Regions from separate parts of the Agathobaculum hominis genome, predicted to be linked through region 1. Evidence: predicted binding sites of a transcription regulator. Region 1 holds the regulator's gene; each other region holds the start of a gene.
What was found. The regulator HrcA, encoded in region 1, represses chaperone genes, less so after heat shock. The targets are predictions, from matches to a motif close to TGTTAGCACTCNNNNNNNNNGAGTGCTAACA.
Positions count from the first base shown of each region.

Region 1 (4,161 bases):
GAACAATCAGCAACGTGCGGCGTGCCCGAAGGCCTTGGGCGGTTTGCCTATAAAAACCATGTGCAATTCGGCTAATGCGCGGAAAATTTTCGCGCGGACACGGGTCTGCTTGCCAAACGGCGGTGAGGAGTGGTAAAATGATTGCAGAAACAAAAAGCAAGAGAAAACCTCCTGATGAGAGAGAAAACCCGTGCTGAAAAGGAGAAAACTGCAATGAAGGATATCAAAGTCGGTATTGTAGGTCTGGGCCGTCTAGGCTCGGTACACGCACAGAACCTCGCGTTCAAGATTCCGGGCTGCAAGCTGGTCGCTGCCTGCTCGCTCGAGCAGAAGGAGCTGGACTGGGCGAAGGACTACCTCAAGGTAGAGTACACCACCACCGATTACAAGAAGATGGTCGATGAGGCAGACATCGAGGCTGTCGTTATCGTTTCCTCGTCGCCCGAGCACTGCTGGATGATCGAGTACGCGCTCGACGCCGGCAAGCATGTGTTCACCGACAAGCCGCTGGGCTGCTCTCTCGAGGAGTGCAAGCGCGCCGAGGCCGCTGTTGAGCGTCATCCGGACAAGCTGTTCTTCCTCGGCTTCATGCGCCGCTACGACCCGTCCTACGCAGATGCGAAGGCACAGATCGACGCAGGCCACATCGGCAAGCCGTATCTCGTCAAGGCGACCGGTCTGGATCCGGAGGCTCTGGTTGAGAGCTGCATCAAGTTCTCCAAGACCTCGGGCGGCATCTTCATCGACGCTGCGTCCCACGACATCGACCTGATGCGCTGGTTCCTCGGCGGCGAGGTCACTGAGGTTTATGCCGCAGGCACCACCTTCAAGCATCCGGAGTTCGCCGAAAACGGCGACACCGAGACCGGCATGGCGATGCTGAAGTTCGACAACGGCACGGTCGCATTCCTGCACGTCGGCCGTACTGCGCCGCACGGCTACCACACCGAGACCGAGATCGTCGGCACCGAAGCGCACATCCGTGTTGCCGGTGTGCCCTGGAAGGACCGCGTCATGGTATACGACCAGTACGGCGCACGCCAGGAGATCGTCGAGAACTTCCCGCAGCGCTTTGCGGAGGCATATCTGCTCGAGATGGTCGACTTCATCGACTGCATCCAGAAGGGCCGCAAGCCGGAGCTGACCGTTTACGACGGCACCAAGGCTACGCTCGTTACCTATGCGATCACCGACTCGTTCCATACGGGCAAGCCGGTACAGGTGAAATACTAACGCATTTCAGTATAAGGGGGACGCTGTCCCCCTTATATACGTTTCCGGTTCCCAGGGAAACCGGAAACGATAACCCCCTCTCGTCCGCACGGCAGACGAGGCCGCGCCGCCGCGGCGCGGGCAGCGGAGTAAAAGTCCGGCAGAGCTGGACTTTTACGGGGATTTTTTATGCGGCGCTCTGCGGAGCGCCTGTCCTGCCTGTTTTGCCTTCGGCAAAATGCGGCAGGAGATTAGCAGTGAGAAGGGCGGTGCGCCAGAAAGGGCACCGCCCTTTTTCTGCATTTTTCAAAAAAGTTATCGTTCAGGATGAAGCTTTTACATTTTATTCACAAACGACACTTGACATTAGGGCGCAGTGGTGATAAATTATGTTTAGCACTCAGAGAGATGGAGTGCTAAAAGAAAAACAGATACGAAAGGAGTCCGCATCGGTGGAGCTGTCAGCAAGAAAAAAGCAGATACTAAAGGCCATCATCGGAGACTACATCCGAACGGCAGAACCGGTCGGCTCCAAGGCGCTCACCGAAGGGCACGAGCTGCCGTTTTCGTCCGCCACCATCCGCAACGAGATGAGTGAGCTCGAGGAGATGGGATATCTCGAAAAGCCGCACACCTCGGCCGGACGCATCCCCTCGCCGCAGGGCTACCGCCTGTACGTCGACGAGCTGATGGAAAAGCCGGGCGAGACAGCAGACGACGACGGTGCGGCTCTTCAGCAGACCGTACTCGCAAAGGTGCGTGAGCTCGACCATCTGGTGCAGGAGGCAGGCAAGCTGCTCACCTCGCTGACCAATTACGCATCGGTCGCGATCACCCCCGCGCTCGCGCAGATCTCGATCCGCCAGTTCGAGATCATCGCGGTGGACAAAATGAATTTTGTCATTGTCGTTGTGACCGACTCGGGCACCGTCAAGAACAAAATGGTCCGGACGGTCTCGGAGGTCACCAAGGACGAGGCGGAGCTTCTGACCTATGTGCTCAACCAGACCCTCACCGGTCTGCCGCTCTCGAACATCACGGCCGAACGCTTCGACATCGTGCGCCGGGCCGCAGGCCTGACCGCGCTGCTCGCGCCGGTGGCCGAATACATCGCCGAGCTGATCGCGGAGCTGAGCGACCAGAAGGTCTACCTTGACGGCACAAGCAAGCTGCTGCGCTTTCCGGAATACCGCGATACGAAAAAGGCGCAGACGCTGCTCGATTATATGGAGGACGACAGCAGGCATCTGCTGCCGGCGACCAGAAAGATCGACGGCATCCAGTTTTTCATCGGTCCGGAAAACGGTGAAAATCCGCTGAGTGAGACCTCAGCGATTTACGCAAAATATGACATCGGCAAGATCGGACAGGGTGCGATCGGCATCGTAGGCCCGACGCGCATGGACTATGCAAAGCTGTCCGCCCAGCTCAGCCGCTTCGCGAAGGGGCTGAACAGGCTGATCGCCGAAACGTTTTTAGACGATAAAGACGCAAAACACTGACGGAGGCATCCAGAAATGAGTAAGAAGAAGCAGCCGGAACAGGCTGAGACCGAACAGACCGAGGCAAAGCAGGCTTCGGAGGAAAAGACCGAACAGCCGGCGGAGGCAAAGACGCCTGCGGCCGACTGGGAGGCGAAGTACAACGACCTCAACGACCGCTATCTCCGCATGGCGGCAGAATATGACAACTTCCGCAAGCGCAGCCAGCGTGAGCGCGAGCAGGCGTACACCGACGCGGTAAGCCGCGCAGTCACCGCTCTTCTGCCGACGTATGACAACCTTGAGCGCGCGCTTAAGGCAGAGACCGCGGACACTGAGTATAAAAAGGGCGTCGAGATGACCATGACGCAGCTCGTTGAGAGCCTCAAGGGCATCAATGTCGCCATCATCGACGCGGCGGCAGGAACCGCCTTCGACCCGAATTTCCATAACGCAGTGATGCACGTGGAGGACGAGTCGCTCGGCGAAAACGTCATCGCGGAAACCTTCCAGCAGGGCTTCCAGATCGGCGACAAGGTCATCCGCCACGCGATGGTGAAAGTAGCCAACTAATTGTTAACAAAGCAAACTAAATCCTAACTTTTAAGGAGTGTATTTATCATGGGTAAGATCATTGGTATTGACCTCGGTACGACGAACTCTTGTGTAGCGGTTATGGAGGGCGGCGAGTCCGTCGTTATCCCTAACGCAGAAGGCGCACGTACCACCCCGTCTGTTGTAGCATTTTCCAAGGACGGCGAGCGCATGGTCGGTCAGGTCGCAAAGCGCCAGGCTGTTACCAACGCAGACCGCACCATTATTTCCATCAAGCGCCACATGGGCACCGACTACCGCGTAAACATCGACGGCAAGCCGTATTCTCCGCAGGAGATCTCCGCGATGATCCTTCAGAAGCTGAAGGCTGATGCGGAGGCGTATCTCGGCCAGCCGGTAACGCAGGCTGTCATCACTGTTCCGGCTTACTTCTCCGACTCGCAGCGTCAGGCGACCAAGGACGCCGGCAAGATCGCAGGTCTGGAAGTTCTGCGTATCATCAACGAGCCGACCGCTGCTGCGCTGGCTTACGGCGTAGACAAGGAAGCCGAGCAGAAGATCATGGTTTACGACCTCGGCGGCGGCACGTTCGATGTCTCCATCCTCGACATCGGCGAGGGCGTTCTCGAGGTTCTGTCCACCGCAGGCGATACCCACCTCGGCGGCGATGACTTCGACCAGCGCATCATCGACTGGATGGTTTCCGAGTTCAAGAAGTCCAACGGCATCGACCTGTCCGGCGACCGCATGGCTATGCAGCGCCTGAAGGAAGCTGCTGAGAAGGCAAAGATCGAGCTGTCCGGCATGAGCCAGACCTCCATCAACCAGCCGTATATCACCGCAGACGCTACCGGCCCGAAGCACCTCGAGCTGACGCTGACCCGCGCTAAGTTCAACGAGCTGACCGCAGACC
Region 1 is NZ_JACOPK010000003.1:139,656-143,816, forward strand. It holds gene H8S02_RS04165 (Gfo/Idh/MocA family protein) at 214-1,233, shown strand; gene hrcA (heat-inducible transcriptional repressor HrcA) at 1,665-2,714, shown strand; gene grpE (nucleotide exchange factor GrpE) at 2,730-3,266, shown strand; gene dnaK (molecular chaperone DnaK) at 3,315-4,161, shown strand, end outside.

Region 2 (4,161 bases), on a different contig from region 1:
TCTGACCGCCGTTCTGGCAGAATTCGTACAGCTCGCACTTGTGCTTCGATGGTGCTCGCGCCCAGCGCTCGGCATTTACGGGTATCTTCTCGCGATGCTGCTGAGCGGCGCCGGAGCGGCCTTTTTTAATCTTGCCGTTCTGCATCATGCGACCGGCTTTGCGCTGCGACCGATGCGGCGTCTCGGACTGCCGCTGATGTGCGGCGCGGCGGCGGGCCTCTGGACGCGGCTGTTTGCGCTTCTGTTTTCTGAGCACGTGGCAAGTCCTGTTCTTGCGCTTGCGATGACGCTCGCCGGAGCTGGAATGCTCTGTCTTGCGCTGCTGCGGCTGTGCGGCCTGCATCCGCTGCGTTATCTTGCCGCTCGGAGAGAATAGAAAACGCAGCAAATCTTGACAAATGCGCGTAAAAAAGCTATCATAAGAAAGAAATAATATCGAGATAGCGGCTCCTGCCTCGGAGGCAGGGGCCTTTTTGGAGGAAGTAAAAATGGAACTTACCATGTGCTGCCCGACGCTGTTCGGGCTTGAGGGCATCGTCGCGGACGAGCTGCGCTTCGGCGGCAGGCTGACAGATGTGCGTGCGGAAAACGGCCGTGTATTTTTCGAGGGTGACGAGAGCACGCTTGCGTGGGCGAACCTTAATCTGCGCTGCGCAGAGCGCGTGCTCATCCGACTGGGCGCGTTCCGCGCAAAGACGTTCGACCAGCTTTTCGAAGGCGTGAAGGCGCTGCCGTGGGAGGAATTCATCCCGGCGGACGGCGCATTTCCGGTCAAGGGACACAGCCTGGACTCGGCGCTGCATTCCATCCCGGACTGCCAGAAGATCGTCAAGAAGGCGGTCGTTTCGCGCCTGTCGCAGAAATACGGCCAGGGCTGGTTTGAGGAGAGCGGCGCGAAGTATCAGATCCAGTTCGCCATCATGCATGATACTGCGGAAATTTATCTGGATACCTCGGGCGCCGGTCTGCACAAGCGCGGCTACCGCGCGAACAGCAATGCCGCGCCGCTGCGCGAGACGCTCGCCGCTGCAATGGTCAAGCTCGCACGCTGGCGCGGCCGGGAGCCGTTCCTCGATCCGTTCTGCGGTTCGGGCACGATCGCCATCGAGGCTGCGATGATCGCGCAGCGCCGCGCTCCCGGTCTGCTGCGCCGCTTCGATGCAGAGAAATGGAGCTGCTTCGATAAAAAGGTCTGGCAGCAGGCGCGTGAGGACGCGCTCTGCATGGCGGATGCGGCCGCCCGTTTTGATATTGTCGGCAGCGACATCGACCCGGAATGCGTCAAGCTGTCTATCTCTAATGCCCATAAGGCAGGCGTCGCAGGCACGGTATTCTTCGAGCAGGCGGACGCGACGAAGCGCGATTACAGCGGCGGCGGCATCCTGTTCGCCAATCCGCCCTACGGTGAGCGGCTGCTTGACCAGCAGCAGGCAGAGCAGCTTTATACGGCGCTCGGCCGCGCGACGAAAAATTCGCCGATGAAGCAGTATATCCTCAGCTCGGACCCGCTCTTTGAACGCTGCTACGGCCGTCCGGCAGACAAACGCCGCAAGCTGTATAACGGCATGATAAAGTGCGAACTTCATATGTATTTCAAGAATGCGCCGCGCAAACCGCGCCCGCAGGTTTAAGCACTTACAGACATCGAGTGCTAAAATTGCCATTTTCTGAAAGAAATAATTCATAAATTATTCAAAAATTTTTGGCGTTACCCCCTTGCATAATAGCGAGAGTTGATGTAATATAATACTCGAGTTAGCACTCCGGTATTTTGAGTGCTAAGCTCCCGACAATGTATATTTTTATTTTTCATAGGAGGTAATCCATTATGAAACTCAAGCCCCTTTGCGACCGTGTTGTCGTTAAAATGGTAGAGGCAGAGGAGACCACCGCAAGCGGTATCATTCTGACCGCATCCGCTCAGGAAAAGCCGCAGGTAGCGGAGATCATCGAGGTCGGCCCCGGCGGCGTCGTTGACGGTAAGGAGATCAAGATGGAGGTCCAGAAGGGCCAGAAGGTCATCACCAGCAAGTACTCCGGCACCGAGGTCAAGCTCGACGGCGAGAAGTATATCATCGTTCGCCAGAGCGATATTCTTGCAATCGTAGAGTAATTTCAGAAAGAGGTAATTCATCATGGCTAAGCAGCTTATTTACGGCGAGGACGCGCGCAAGGCTCTGCAGCGCGGCATTGATCAGCTCGCTGATACCGTTAAGGTAACCATCGGCCCGAAGGGCCGCAACGTTGTACTCGACAAGAAGTACGGCGGTCCGCTCATCACCAATGACGGCGTTACCATCGCCAAGGAGATCGAGCTCGAGGACGCATTCGAGAACATGGGCGCACAGCTGGTCAAGGAAGTTGCAACCAAGACCAACGACGTTGCAGGCGACGGCACCACCACCGCTACTGTTCTGGCGCAGGCATTCGTTCGCGAGGGCCTGAAGAACGTTGCAGCAGGTGCAAACCCGATGGTTATGCGCCGCGGCATCTCCAAGGCAGTCAAGGCTGCTGTTGAAGCGATCGCAAAGAATTCCAAGACCGTAAACGGCACCGGCGACATCGCCCGCGTAGGCGCTATCTCCTCCGGTTCGGACGAGATCGGCGCTCTGATCGCAGAGGCTATGGAAAAGGTCTCCACCGACGGCGTTATCACCGTTGAGGAGTCCAAGACCGCTGAGACCTATTCTGAGGTCGTAGAGGGCATGCAGTTCGACCGCGGCTATGTTACTCCGTATATGTGCACCGACACCGAGAAGATGGAAGCAAACCTGGACGACGCTCTGGTGCTCATCACCGACAAGAAGCTGTCCAATATTCAGGAGCTGCTGCCGGTTCTCGAGCAGGTCGTAAAGAGCGGCAAGAAGTTGCTCATCATCGCAGAGGACATCGAGGGCGAGGCGCTGTCCACCCTGATCGTAAACCGTCTGCGCGGCACCTTTACCTGTGTAGCTGTCAAGGCTCCGGGCTTCGGCGATCGCCGCAAGGATATGCTCCGCGATATCGCGATCCTGACCGGCGGTACCGTTATCTCCGAGGAGGTCGGTATCGAGCTGAAGGACGCTACCATGGATATGCTGGGCTCCGCTCGTCAGATCAAGGTCACCAAGGAAAACACCACGATCGTTGACGGCGCAGGCGACAAGCAGGCTATTGCAAACCGTGTTGCCGAGATCCGCGGTGCAATCGAGCGCACCACCTCTGACTTTGACCGTGAGAAGCTGCAGGAGCGTCTGGCTAAGCTGGCAGGCGGCGTTGCAGTAATCAAGGTCGGCGCTGCAACCGAGACCGAGATGAAGGAGCAGAAGCTCCGCATCGAGGATGCGCTGAACGCTACTCGTGCAGCAGTCGAAGAAGGTATCGTAGCAGGCGGCGGCGTTGCATACGTCAACGCGATCGCAGCAGTTGAGGCTCTGGCAGCAGAGGCAGCTGGCGACGAGAAGACCGGCATGCAGATCGTTGCACGCGGTCTGGAAGCTCCGATGAAGCAGATCGCTGCCAACGCAGGCATCGAGGGCGCAGTTGTTCTCGACAAGGTCAAGAATTCCGACAAGGTCGGCTACGGCTTCGACGCTGCAACCGAGACCTACGGCGACATGATCGCAAACGGCATCGTTGACCCGACCAAGGTTAACCGTTCTGCACTCCAGAACGCAGCATCTGTTGCTTCCATGGTTCTGACCACTGAGAGCCTGATCGCTGACAAGAAGGAGCCTGTCGCTCCGGCTCCGGCTGCTCCGGATATGGGCGGCATGTACTAAGAAGTGCCGAAAAATGCTGAAAACACTGGGGATTTCGAGGGTTAAAAGGCAAACTTACCATAAACTTACGACAATCGTCAGTGGAAAAGTGTCAGATATGTATGAGGCCGACGCCTGCAAAATGCAGGCGTCGGCTTTTTCTCTTGCAGGAATAAAAATGCTGCGCAGCTTTTGCCGCGCAGTCCATACAGAAGAAAGCCGTTCGGATGCTGACCCGAACGGCTTTTCTGCAATCAGTTTTCGGTTTTATACAGTATGAAATGATTTCGTCTGTATGCAAGCATTCCCTCATCGCGCATACGGCTCAGCTCCTTGGACAGGGCGCTGCGATCGAGATTGAGGTAGTCTGCGAGCTGCTGGCGGTTGAAGGGAATATCGAACTCATACCGGCCCTGCCGTG
Region 2 is NZ_JACOPK010000007.1:41,524-45,684, reverse strand. It holds gene H8S02_RS08515 (oligosaccharide flippase family protein) at 1-376, shown strand, start outside; gene H8S02_RS08510 (THUMP domain-containing class I SAM-dependent RNA methyltransferase) at 489-1,631, shown strand; gene H8S02_RS08505 (co-chaperone GroES) at 1,829-2,113, shown strand; gene groL (chaperonin GroEL) at 2,136-3,761, shown strand; gene H8S02_RS08495 (hypothetical protein) at 3,775-4,020, shown strand; gene H8S02_RS08490 (Crp/Fnr family transcriptional regulator) at 3,995-4,161, opposite strand, start outside.
Region 2: H8S02_RS08505 (co-chaperone GroES) is a predicted target of HrcA. The motif match lies at 1,754-1,784, and genes of this name have one in related genera.

Region 3 (4,161 bases), on a different contig from region 1:
GGAAGAGAGAACACTGCTCGACCGTCTCACTGAGCAGGGCGCTGTTGACGCGGCCGCTGCTGCGCCGCTCAAGCGCCTGTTTGCCAATTACGAGAGCTACCGCGCCATGACCGCGAAAACCGCCGCAGCGCTTACCTATAAAACCGTCGTTCAGCCGACCGCCGTCAAAAGGAACGGCGAGACCGTGCTGACCCTACGGGCAGAGGATACGACCACTGCAGATACAGACAACCAGAGTCTGCTGACGAGCGGTACGCTGACCCTTTCGGCCGCAAACGTCGCTGACAAGACACTGCTGACGGCAGTTTCGCTTGAAAACGGCCTGCTGAGCACCAGTTTCGGTTCCAAGAGCGACAGCGAAGCGTGCTCAGCACGCGACCAGATGCAGCGTTTGACCGCCTTCGGCCGCGTGCCGCTCGCGTATGTTTCGTCACTTTCGCGCTCGAACGACCGCTGGGCGATCAAGCTTACCTCGCCGCTCTATGACAGTCTTACGGACACCGCTGCATTTGCCATGCCGAACGGCGGCAGCATGCAGGTATCGAACATTCAAACTGAACAGACGGTCTCCTTTGGAAAAATCGTCTCTCAGACGGTTTCTCTCGACTGCACAGCAGGGGAGTACACCGTTTCCGTCTCGGCAGCTTTCGCAGGCTAAGGCCATGCCGTACAATTCCCGTAAGCCGCACAAGCTTTAATCGCGCTGTACCGTCAAAAAAATAATTTGAGTTTTTTCGAAAAACAGGGAACCTTCTGTGCGGTTCTCCGTCTAACAGGACAAGAACATAACACAGGAGGATAAAACACTATGATGAAGAGAACGATGGGCGGCGTACTGGCCGCTGCAATGATGATGATGAGCGCACTTCCGGCTGCTGGCGCAGTCGATGTCTCTCATCTGAACGGAACGGGCAGCTCGACGCTGACGCAGGCCGCTGCCGATACGCTCCCGTCTCTGTCCGTTGCACCGATGACCGAGCTGGCGACCGTTGTCAGCTATGAGAACGGCGATCTGACTGTTAAGACCGCAGACGGCGACGAGCTCGTACTGCACACCGAAAATGCGATCGTCATGGACACCCAGACCGCTGCTGCGGCTGATCTGTCTGCCCTCAAGGCAGGTGAAAGCGTTTACGTATACCACGACGAAGCTGTCACCATGTCTCTTCCGGCACAGACCACCGCATATGCTGTTCTGACCAATCTCACCGACAAGCACGCTCCGGCATCTCTGCTCACTGCTGAGGCTGTTCAGAAGAACGACGACGGCTCTGTCACCGTTACCTGCCAGAGCGGCGCGCTGCACCTTACCATCGCGAAGGACGCGAGCGTTCAGCCGTTCATGACCCGCAACATTGTAACCGTCGATGATATCCATGTCGGCACCCGTTTCCTTGCATGGTTCGACGTCGCTGCTACTTCTTACCCGGCACAGGCCGCTGCCGACCGCGTTGTCATCCCGGGCCAGGAGGACAGCCGTTTCCTCGTTTTCTCTAAGGATGGCTCGCAGCTGACCGAAGGCTGCGTTGCAGACGGCGTAGCGATGATTCCGGTCCGCAAGGTCGCAGAGAACCTCGGCTACAAGGTATCCTGGGACGGCAAGACCCAGACCGTTATCCTCAAAAAGGGTGAGACCCCGATCAACGTCCAGCTAGGTGCAGACCGCTACCACGCAGGCAACGATCGCACCGGCGGCGTATCTCTCGGCGCTGCCTCCTACGAGATCAACGGCACAAGCTGGGTTCCGGCAGAGCTGTTCCAGCTTGCCGGCGAGACCATTTCGTTCAGCAACGGCTCCCTGACTCTCGGCAGCCTGATGCTGACGGCTGTCGCAGAATAAATACTGCTCAGCTGAGAAAAGTCCATAGTCTCAGAACCGCTCTTCACGGAGCGGTTCTTTTTTATTTTGCACACTGTTAACAAAACGTGAATTTTCTGTGCTGCCCTCTTGATTTTTTGTAAAAAGCGTACTATCATATCATTGTTGGCACTCGAAGATATAGAGTGCTAATCGTATTGAACAGATAAATCAAAACACAGAGGTGTATGTAACTATGGCACAGAAACAGTTCAAAGCAGAGTCCAAGCGTCTGCTTGACCTGATGATCAACTCGATTTATACGCACAAGGAGATTTTCCTGCGTGAGCTGATCTCGAATGCATCGGATGCCACCGATAAACTCTACTATAACGCGATGAAGGAAGGCAAAACGGGTATCACGCGCGATGCGCTCCCCATCGAGCTGACCCTCGACAAGGCAAACCGCCGCTTCATCATCGAGGATCATGGCTGCGGCATGACCGCTGAGGAGCTCGAGAGCAACCTCGGCACCATCGCACGCTCTGGCTCGCTTGCCTTCAAGGCTGAGAACGAGAAGCAGGACGACATCGACATCATCGGCCAGTTCGGCGTCGGTTTTTACGCCGCCTTCATGGTCGCAAAGCATGTTGAGGTCGTTTCCCGTGCGGTCGGCAGCGATGGCGCAAACCGCTGGGAGTCGGACGGCGCGGACGGCTACACCGTGACGCCCTGTGAAAAGGCAGAGAACGGCACGAAGATCGTCCTCACCATCAAGGACAACACCGAATCCGAAAACTACGATGAATTTCTTGAACCTTACCGCGTACAGGGTCTGGTCAAGAAATACTCCGACTACATCCGCTATCCGATCAAGATGGACATGACCCGTTCTCGCATGAAGGAGAAGCCGGCAGATGCAGGGGATGACTACAAGCCCGAGTGGGAGGAGTATACCGAAAACACAACCCTGAACTCCATGGTTCCGATCTGGAAGAAATCCAGAAAGGAGCTGAAGGACGAGGACTACAACAATTTCTATACGCAGAAGTTTTTCGACTATCAGCCGCCGCTCTGTCACATCCATACGAGCGTTGAGGGCGCAGTGACCTATACCGCGATGCTGTTTATCCCGTCGCACGCTCCGATGGATTATTATACCAAGGATTATGAAAAGGGGCTTCAGCTCTACTCCAACGGCGTGCTCATCATGGACAAGTGTGCCGATCTGCTGCCTGACCACTTCAGCTTTGTCCGCGGCATGGTAGACACCGCAGACCTGTCGCTCAACATCTCCCGCGAAATGCTCCAGCACGACCGCCACCTCAAGGCTATCGCACAGAGTCTGGAAAAGAAGATCAAGAACGAGTTGCTCAAGATGCAGAAGGATAAGCCGGAGGATTACGACAAGTTCTGGGCATCCTTCGGCCGCCAGATTAAGTATGGCGCATACGTCCAGTACGGCGCACATAAGGAGCTGCTTCAGGATCTGCTGATGTATCATTCCTCGACCGAGAACAAGCTCGTTTCGCTCAAGGACTACGTTTCCCGTATGAAGGAAGGCCAGAAGTATATTTACTACGCCTGCGGTGAAACTGTTGATAAGATCAAGATGCTGCCTGTCATGGAGACTCTGTCCGACAAGGGCTACGAAGTCCTCTGCATGGATGACAGCATCGACGAGTTCTGCACCAAAATGATTGCGAAATACGACGACAAGGAATTCAAGTCGATTCTGGACGCAGACCTTGGTCTGGAAAGCGAAGAGGAAAGGGAAGAGATCAAGAAGCAGTCTGAGGACAACAAGGAGCTGCTCGACGCGCTCAGCAAGGCGCTTGAGGGCAAGGTGAAGAAGGTCGAGCTGACCGGCCGCCTCAAAAACCATCCGTGCTGTCTGCGCGCCGAAGGCCCGGTAACGCTTGAAATGGAGAAGGTGCTCAACCAGCAGGCTGCCGTCAACGGCGGTGAGACTGTCCGCGCTGATCGCGTACTCGAACTGAACGCAGATCACCCGATCTTCAAGAAGCTGTGCGCTCTCCAGGCCGAAGGTTCGGATGCCCTTGCCGACTATGCGGACATTCTGTACACGCAGTCGCTGCTGATCGAGGGTCTGCCGGTGGATGACCCGGCCGGCTACGCCAACAAGATCTGCGCTCTTCTTGCCCGCTAAACGCATACTCATGAAAGGAGACGGATGCACATGAAAAAAATGCTCTGGATCGTTAATCCCCATGCCGGGCGCGGTGCGATGCGCGGCAAGCTCATTGACTGCATCCTCACCTTTCAAGAGGCAGGGTTTGATGTAACCCTGCACGTAACCGAAGGTCCCGAGGATGCGACCCGCGTTGCGCAGGCAAGAGCCG
Region 3 is NZ_JACOPK010000004.1:144,672-148,832, reverse strand. It holds gene H8S02_RS05650 (hypothetical protein) at 1-658, shown strand, start outside; gene H8S02_RS05645 (copper amine oxidase N-terminal domain-containing protein) at 809-1,840, shown strand; gene htpG (molecular chaperone HtpG) at 2,055-3,968, shown strand; gene H8S02_RS05635 (diacylglycerol/lipid kinase family protein) at 3,999-4,161, shown strand, end outside.
Region 3: htpG (molecular chaperone HtpG) is a predicted target of HrcA. The motif match lies at 1,983-2,013, and genes of this name have one in related genera.